Regions from separate parts of the Pseudomonas moorei genome, predicted to be linked through region 2. Evidence: riboswitches for the same ligand, from Rfam matches in the RefSeq annotation. Region 2 holds a riboswitch; the other holds the start of a gene.
The links. Region 2 has a riboswitch for fluoride ahead of crcB (fluoride efflux transporter CrcB). Riboswitches for the same ligand answer to the same signal wherever they lie in the genome.
Positions count from the first base shown of each region.

Region 1: another riboswitch for fluoride. It lies ahead of crcB (fluoride efflux transporter CrcB); the one in region 2 lies ahead of crcB (fluoride efflux transporter CrcB).

Region 1 is NZ_AP035776.1:3,990,335-3,994,742, forward strand. It holds gene ACGJAX_RS18870 (thioredoxin family protein) at 1-196, opposite strand, end outside; gene ACGJAX_RS18875 (permease) at 216-1,253, opposite strand; gene ACGJAX_RS18880 (ArsO family NAD(P)H-dependent flavin-containing monooxygenase) at 1,282-2,361, opposite strand; fluoride riboswitch at 2,521-2,583, shown strand; gene crcB (fluoride efflux transporter CrcB) at 2,726-3,109, shown strand; gene ACGJAX_RS18890 (DUF190 domain-containing protein) at 3,120-3,443, shown strand; gene ACGJAX_RS18895 (HAD-IC family P-type ATPase) at 3,790-4,408, shown strand, end outside.
Region 2 is NZ_AP035776.1:4,322,201-4,326,608, reverse strand. It holds gene ACGJAX_RS20540 (hypothetical protein) at 1-173, shown strand, start outside; gene ACGJAX_RS20535 (hypothetical protein) at 382-666, shown strand; gene ACGJAX_RS20530 (hypothetical protein) at 903-1,109, shown strand; gene ACGJAX_RS20525 (hydrogenase) at 1,249-1,644, opposite strand; gene ACGJAX_RS20520 (DUF190 domain-containing protein) at 1,840-2,187, opposite strand; gene crcB (fluoride efflux transporter CrcB) at 2,198-2,581, opposite strand; fluoride riboswitch at 2,722-2,782, opposite strand; gene ACGJAX_RS20510 (DUF2514 family protein) at 3,096-3,611, opposite strand; gene ACGJAX_RS20505 (hypothetical protein) at 3,654-3,968, shown strand; gene ACGJAX_RS20500 (glycoside hydrolase family 19 protein) at 3,961-4,408, opposite strand, start outside.

The DNA.
Region 1 (4,408 bases), 330 kb from region 2:
TGCCCCCTGAGTGAACAACCTTTCCATCAATCACGACACTCGGGGTGGACATGACCCCGTAGCCGACGATCTGTTGCATGTCTTCGATTTTTTCCAGCTTAACGGGGACGCCTTTCGCACTCGCCACCTGTTCGATGATGGCTACTGTCGATTTACATTTTGCACAACCGGTGCCCAGAACCTTGATGTCTTTCATAAAAGCCTCGGTAGGTGGATTACAACGCGAAGTTGAAGATGTAACCAACGATGAGAATGCCGACGGCGACGACCCCAGTGAAGGTGGCTATCAGGCGAACTTTCAGCACCTTGCGCAATATCACCATCTCCGGAAGCGATAGAGCGATGACACTCATCATAAAGGCCAGCACAGTGCCCAGCGCTGCGCCCTTTGCGAGCAGTGCCTGCACAATGGGGATGATGCCTGCCGCATTGGTATACATGGGGATGCCGATAAGAACCGCGAGTGGAACTGACCACCAGGCTTCCTTGCCCATGAAGCTGGCCATGAAATCCTCAGGTACATACCCGTGAATGCCTGCGCCAATGGCAATGCCAGCAAGGATGTAAGGCCATACTTTTCCGACGATTTCACGCACGCTGCTGAACCCGGCATTTATCCGCTCATAAAGCGGCATACTCGTGTCTGCAGCGGTTGCCTGGATCTTGGGCATATCGCGAACCCAGTCTTCCAGATAGGCCTCCATTTTCAGACGCCCAATGACCCAGCCGGCAACAATCGCAATAAACAATCCCAGGCTGATGTATAGCAATGCAACTTTCCAGCCGAACAGGCCAAGTAGCAGTGTCAGCGCTACCTCATTCACCATGGGCGCAGAAATGAGGAAAGAGAAAGTCACCCCCAGGGGCACTCCAGCTTGAACAAAACCTATAAACAGAGGAACGGCTGAGCACGAGCAAAACGGGGTAAACACACCGAGAGAGGCCGCCATGACATTGGCCGTGCCCTCGCTTCGACCCGCCAACATTGCGCGGGTGCGTTCAGGCGTGAAGTGAGAGTTGATCATGCCCATCAAGAACACGATGCCGGTCAACAGCATCAGCACTTTGGGCGTGTCGTAGAAAAAAAACTGTAAGGCGCCCCCAAGGTGGCTCTTGCGATCAACAGGAAGCGCTGCGACCAAAGCCTCTGAAATAGGTATCAGGGCTTCATACAATCCGAACCAGACAAGCGCTGCTACCGCTAAAAACATGCGGGGATTGCGCTCAGGCCAGCGCACGATCATTTCATTCATGTCCTCTACTCCTAGGGGTGTAGGCACACTAGGTCATGGACGGATCGCCAAGATAGGTCGCGATCTCATTGACTGTGCTGCGTGCTGTGCGTGTTACACCGATCAGCGTGGCGGAAGCCGAACCTGTCCACTCGCCATAGCCCACCAGCCATAGTCTTGGCTCTTGGATCGAGTGAGTGCCTTCGACCTCAACACGACCTTCAGTGTCGATCACCCCCAGCGTATCCAGATGCTGAAGTGCGGGCCTGAATCCGGTACACCAGATCACCACATCCACTACAGATTCAGATCCATCGGCCCACATCACACCATCGCGAGTGAAGCGTTCAAAGGGGCGCACAGATTTGAGGACGTCACGCTCACGGGCTTCCAGAACTGGCGGCACCATGACAATGTCTCCCAACCCGCCGACTGGCTGGTCAATGACACGCCCCTCTTGCTGGGCCTTCAAGCGCTGAGTGGCGCGCTCGAACAGTACCCGTCCATCCACATCGTCAGGCAAAAAGACCGGTTCAGTAGCGGTTACCCAAGTGGTCTCGGCGACCTTGGATACCTCTGCCAAAATCTGCGCTCCTGAATTGCCACCACCCACCACCAAAACCTTCTTGCCAACAAAGGCTTGTGCTTCGACATAGTTCGCGGAGTGCAATTGCCGACCGGCGAATAACTCGGCATTAGGGTAGTGAGGGATATACGGATTGCTCCAGGTGCCGGTAGCGCTGATTACAACCTTGGCATCCCAATACCTGTCGTCAGAACGTACTCGTAAGCCAGACTCTAAGCGTTCCACAGAAACGACCCGAACCGGACGCTCAACAGGAAACTGGTAGCGCAGCTCATATTGGTTGAGATAGTCGATTACATGATTTCGCGTTGGATACCCCTCCTGCGCAGGAGGCATCATCCAGCCAGGGATCGAACTCCAGGTGGACGGGGAGAATAAACGCAGCGAGTTCCAGCCACGCCGCCAGGCACCACCGGGCTCCTCCTCTGCGTCGAGGATAACGAACGAAAGTTGAGTTCGGCGCAGGAAATACGCTACCGCCAAGGCTGACTGACCCCCACCGATAATCACTACATCTCGTTGGTCGCTGGGCGAAGGAGTCATGGGGAAACCCTTGAGTCGATGTTGGGCGGTATCCAGTATAGCGACCCAAGTTTGAATCCAACTGATCTAGCTCATATGTTGAGAATGCTGATCGACATTGACTGAATGCTTCAATTCAAGCTTGTTATGGCTTGAATCTCCGGCCGCCGCTGCTTTAGGATGAAAACAGGAGATGGCATTCCTCCTTATAACCGCCTTTGTGCTGATGATGCCTACGTGAACCCTGGACAGGGTGCGTAGGTGCGTCTCCCTGTTCTCCAATTCAGGACAGGATCGTGACTCAAAATCTCATATCAGCTACCACTCGTAATTTGCGCTTATCAGCACCTCCTCGGTTCTATCAGTCCTGGGGAGACATGCGACCATGCTGAAGTCACTTCTCGTCATAGCTATCGGCGCATCCCTTGGTGCCTGGTTGCGCTGGCTCTTGGGCATGACACTGAACGGACTGTTCCCTACGATTCCGCCAGGCACTGTGGTCGCGAACTTGGTCGGAGGCTACATCATTGGGTTAGCTATCGCTTTCTTGGCCGCGTCCCCCACCTTAAGCCCTGAATGGCGCCTGCTGATCATCACGGGTTTCTGTGGGGGGCTCACCACCTTCTCCACGTTTTCAGCCGAAACAGTTGCCCTGATTCAGGAGGGTAGACTTCTGTGGGCGTTCGGCTCAATTTCATTGCACGTTGTAGGCTCGTTAGCGATGACCGCTGCCGGGCTTTTGTCCTATCAAATGATTGGCACGCGTTAAGGAGATGGTAATGAAAGGCTTTCTGGTGATTTTCTTTACTCAACAGAACCGTCGTTATCAGGGAAAGATGCTTGGCGAGTGGATCGTTGATTTGGCTAAAGAAATGGGGCTGCGCGGTGCGACCTTGTCTACGGCCATTGAGGGCTTTGGACACACGGGGCGGCTGCATTCCTCCCACTTTTTTGAGTTGGCAGATCAGCCTACAGAGATTCGTATGGCAATTACCGAGGATGAATCTGAAAGGTTGTTCAAGAGGTTGGAGGTTGAGGACATCTCTGTGTTTTATATAAAAGCTCCTATCGAGTTGGGCACTGTCGGCAAGAAGGCCAGTTAGCCTGAACCCTTCCTATAATCTGGGAGATGCGAATTTGAGCTATGTGGAATCTCGATTGGTAACTCGATCACCTATGAGTTTTTTACCGTTTTTGAAATCCCTCCAAGCCGTTCTCCAATCTAGTGCGAGGCGGTCAGGTGAGCAACCCGCTCAGGTTTGGAAAGACAATGCAGAGGGACGGGGCTGCGCAACACCGGATTCTGGTTTTGCTAAGGAGCGTTTTAAGAAAATCTAAAAACCTTGGTAACGGGCGTATTTTGGGCGAATGTCGCAGACGAATGAGGCCTTACGATCCACCCACCAAAACCAGTGTGACTTGCGTAAACGATAGAGAAGGAGATTCAGGATGAGCCCCCTCAAAAATGACTCCGACGCTCGGCCTCCTCCAGTAAACGCAACTGACATCGCCGCTGCAACGGTTCTTCAAACGCTTGCAGCGCTGCATGTTAACCCTGATGTAGGTCTCACGCATGCGCAGGTCGAAACGCAGCGCAAGGAGCACGGCTACAACGAAGTAGCGGAGACGAAAGGGCATCCGGCTTTGAGATTCCAGCGAAAATTCTGGGGGATCTCGGCTTGGATGCTCGAACTGATCATGATTTTATCCGCTGTACTGGGAAACTATACTGATCTTGCAGTTGTGGGCGTATTACTGGTTGTCAACGCTGTACTGAGTTTCACTCAGGAACAGCGCGCCGCTGGCGTCGTCAAAGCTCTACAAAAACGCTTACAGGTTAATACCCGAGTGCTGCGCGACTCGAAGTGGCAGGTGATTACCGCCCGAGAACTGGTACCAGGTGACATTATCCGCGTACGCTCAGGTGACATCATTCCAGCAGATGTGAAACTCCTCACCGGCGCGATGAGCCTGGATCAATCGGCGCTAACGGGCGAGTCGAAAGAAACTGATAAAGCACCCGGCGAAGTCCTCTCCTCCGGGTCTATCGTCCGTCGTGGGGAAGGCA
Region 2 (4,408 bases):
GCCTGGCTGCGGCGTGCAAGGAAATCGCCGACTGGGTCGATCATCAAGGCGGACATCCGACAGCCCTCAGAATTCGTGATCGTCTGAACGACATCGAAAAGGATACGCCGCTGATTCGTAACACCCTGTCGTCGCTCAAACCTGTCGACCCGCCGCTACCCCGGTTCAGATGATTCGATCCGGACGCTCGATGCGAAGACACGGCCCGACGCGGCACGCATGATCGGCGACGCCATCGTCACCGGTCGCGTGCCTGCCTGATCGCCTTCCACCTTTTCCTCGCCCCAGCCACGCGCCGGGATTTTCTTGTGCTCCGGCAAATGCCGAACGTCCCTGGTTGTGAGTGGTCCAACGCTTACACGTCACCAAGGAGACGTTCTAATGGTCACTCACTTCAAAGTCAGCGGGCATTTGGCCTGCGGTCACAAGGGCAGCAATCTCACCTCCACGCGTGAACTCAACCGGGTGAAATGCAGAAGCTGCCGCAACACCGACGTTTTCAAGGAAGCACGCCGGAACGAGCGTAACGCGGCACGTCGCGCCGCACGCAAGGCCAAAGTCGCGCATATCGTCACTGACTGGCGCCAGGCCTGGACCGAACGGTTGGCGGCCATGGCCGGACGGCAAAGACTGCCCCGGGGATTTGGCAGTCAGGCTTTCGTCTAGACGCACACATCGGGCCCATAAAATCGGCCCGATTTTCATCGGCCCGGACGACACCCGCACCTTCACGGTCGCCTCCCGCAAACGGCCAGATCAGAAAAGCACTCTCAACGTTGTTTAGACCTCTGGAGCTGATGTCCGACGCGCTGCATTGGCGATAATCGGCTTCCTCGACTAGGGTCTCAGACGTATCGAACTGCGACACCTTTTTTGACAGGAGCCTGATCAAGGAGGAACCGATGTCACCCACTCGTAGTGCCGAACAAACCTATCGTCAATGGTCCAGCCCCATCCTGCTGGAACTCAAAGCACGAGAGCACCAGTTGACCCCGTCAGACCGCGAAGCGTTGCAAAATATTCTGCTGGAAAGAAGGTTGATAAACAGCGGCAATCCCGCAGGCCCGGATCGGCGCATGTCAGCGCCGCCCGGTGACGCAAAGAGTTAAAACTGCTTGTATTGGAGAGCCCGGCCCCGATGTCGGGCTTTTTCATTTTTGCCGCTTGTCAGGCTCCCGGCACCTTCCCCGCCGATGCGGATAACTGAACGTCGCCGGCCAGGGCATGCATTCCACGGAAGGAGTGGATTCATTTATTGACGGGTGGTAGCTGGCGTAACCCCCAGAGCAGCAACAGCGCCGCCATGATGATTGCGATCCCCACACTCGCAAAACCGGCGGTCACCAGCCCCTCCTGCCATGCCCTTGCAGCCTGCCTTGCCCCGGTGAACGGCGACATGGCGGTCGTGCCGAAAATGGCCGCCAGTGTCGTAACCGCCCAGTTCGCATAGGCCCCGTAAAGCAGCGTCCAGTAAGCAATCGCCTTGTTGCGCGAAGAAAGATTCACCTCCATCCAGACCGCGCCGACTGCCAAGAGCAGGATTCCGTTCATCACCCCCTCTAGGTGCGCCGTAAGCCCCATGCGCGGATTGCTGAATTGCTGTTCGACGAGGCCGGTACACAGGCCCAGGAAGAACAGAAACATGCCATGCCACATCAATCTGCGTCGGGTGTGAACCATGAGCTTGTGCCTCTCGAGACTGACCGGAAGCTGATCCTCCAATCCATCTGAGATCAACTCTAGAGGGTTCTGCGACAGAGCGTGGGCCTGAGGCGGGCTGCACGTGGCTTGCGGATCGCCCTCACCGGTCGAGTTTGAACGACGTCAAGCAATGAGCATTCAGGGTGCCTGGAAACTCTGGAGCGATTCAGCCTTTCTTCCTGCGAACCCCATTTCGATCGGCGTTTTCAAGAAGAACACGGAAATGTCCTCAACCTCCAACCTCCTGAACAACCTTTCAGATTCATCCTCGGTGATGGCCATGCGAATCTCCGTAGGTTGATCCGCAAGCTCAAAAAAGTGCGAGGAATGCATTCGACCTGTGTGTCCAAAACCTTCAATGCCCGTGGACAACGTTGCGCCACGCAGCCCCATTTCTTTCGCCAGATCAACGATCCAGTCGCCGAGCATTTTCCCCTGATACCGGCGGTTCTGTTGAGTAAAGAAAATCACCAGGAACCCGTTCATTTTCATCTCCTCACCGCATGCCAATCATTTGATAGGTCAAGAGCCCGGCAGCGGTCATCACCAATGAGCCCACGACGTGCAATGAAACCGAGCCGAGTGCCCACAGGAGCCTGCCTTCCTGAATCAGGGCAACTGTTTCGGCTGAAAACGTGGAAAAGGTAGTCAGTCCCCCACAGAAACCCGTGATAACCAGCAGACGCCACTCGGGGCTCAGGGAGGGGGATGCGGCCAGGAACGCGATAGCGAAGCCGATGATGTAGCCCCCGACCATGTTGGCCGCCACAGTGCCGGGAGGAATCGTCGGGAACAGCGCATTGAGCTTTATACCCAGCAGCCAGCGAAGCCAGGCGCCAAGTGATGCGCCGACAGCAATAACCAGGAGTGATTTCAGCATGGTTGCAGGTCTCCTCCTGGCTGATCTGGCCGAGGGGATGCGAATAACCGCCTGGCACAAGAGCAAGCTGGCTGAAGAATGGGTGTCATGATCCTGTCCTGAGTTGAAGGACAGGTGCACGCCTACGCTCCCTGTCCAGGGTTGACGCAGGCATCATCAGCACAAGGCGGTTAAAGGAGGAATGCCATCTCCTGTATTGAACCTATAGTACGCCGCCGCGCGGGCTCAAGCGTCACTAAACAGAGCCAGGCCGGGCATGCCAAGGAAAGTTTCAGGTGCACGACTGACAGGCAAAGGCGGCTACAGGGCGCAAATGCGGAAAAGACTTTTTGATGGCGAAAAAAGAAAGAAGGGCTTGCATGAGGTATCTCATGCAAGCCCTTGATATTCATGGTGCCCGAAGCCGGAACCTAATTTAACGAGAAAACACCAGCGTTTACTGGGTATTCACATCGAATAGAATTTCAAATGTGCTATCCAGTGTACTTTTCAGCGTCCGCTGGGCCGTTCTTTATCACTGGCTCAAACCATCATACGCCTGTTCGCAGGTCATTCCCCTGGCTCTGGCTTGGTCAGCCGCTTCAGCCAAATCGCCCGCTCTTTGATCAGCGCGCTTGAGCACGTCGGCAAGCACCATTGCGGCGCGGGTAGCTGCCTGACTTGCGGCGGCAGTGCAGGAATGGCCGCTCGCTGCACTGGCTGCGAGTCGAGCGGCAATAGCGTCGGCCGCCCCGCGCAGGCTGTCAGCAGAAGCACGAGCAGTGGAAGCATCAGCAGTTGCTTGATCGATAAGTCGTTGGCCATCTTGCACCGCCTTGTTGATTGACTGTTGGTAGGCCTGCTCGCGTGTACGCTCGGCCGCCTCATTGGTAGCCTTGGCCTCGGCGTCTCGGGCATCGCGAGCATTCCACTCGACCTGCCACTTGGCATCCGCGACCGTCGCGCCGTGGTGATAGGCGCCGAACAGCGCGCCGGCCACCAATGCGAGCGCAGCTATATAAGGAAGGATTCGCAGCCATAAAGAAGGCATGTTGTATACTCACATGAGGTCTAAAATTTCTGGAGGTACGGGATGAGCACCGAAGAATCTGGCTATTACGACGGCATCGCAGTATCAATTACTGATGGTGAGCAATCTGTACGCAAGCGCCTTTATGCAAAAGGTGCAAACTCAGTTTCTCTGCACGGAGTAACGGCCTCAGTGACTCATGACTCGCTCATCATCGACATGCCTCCCTCTGGAGGCGGCGGTGGAGGCGGACCATCCCAGCCTGCGCGCGTCTCAAACGGCTTTTCGGCGTCAAACTCATACGTTAAGTCGCCGGAAGAGAAAAACGTTTGGACCTGCATTGGTGCTGGCGGCGGCCCCGGTACTGACTCTAAGTAAGCACCTTCAGCGCTTTGTCATAGAAGGCTTGGCGCTCGGCCAGGCCGTTGATCCCACCGTTGATGCGCCGTGTGATGCCAACGAAGTCGCCAGCGTCGGCCAGAGCGTTCAGGTTGCGTGAATTCCAGAACCACGCAGCCGACTTAGCGGCCCACTCGGCCTGCTCGAGCAGTTCAGGCGTCCGAAGCAGCCTGTCGTCGCCGAACAGCGCCTTGCTGCACGCCAAGTAGTTGTCGTGGCCGGTGATCTGGATCAGGCCTCTGCCCCGGTACTTCTGCCCGTCACCGTCAGCCTCGGGCGTATTGCCCAGTCGCTTGGCCAGTGGCCCGGTGTCGTACTTGCTCAGGTATTGGTCGCCGCCCAACTCCCGGACGTACCGGAACTGGCCAGACTCATGTCCAACTTGAGCAATGAACGCCGCCATGCGCAACCGGGTATTG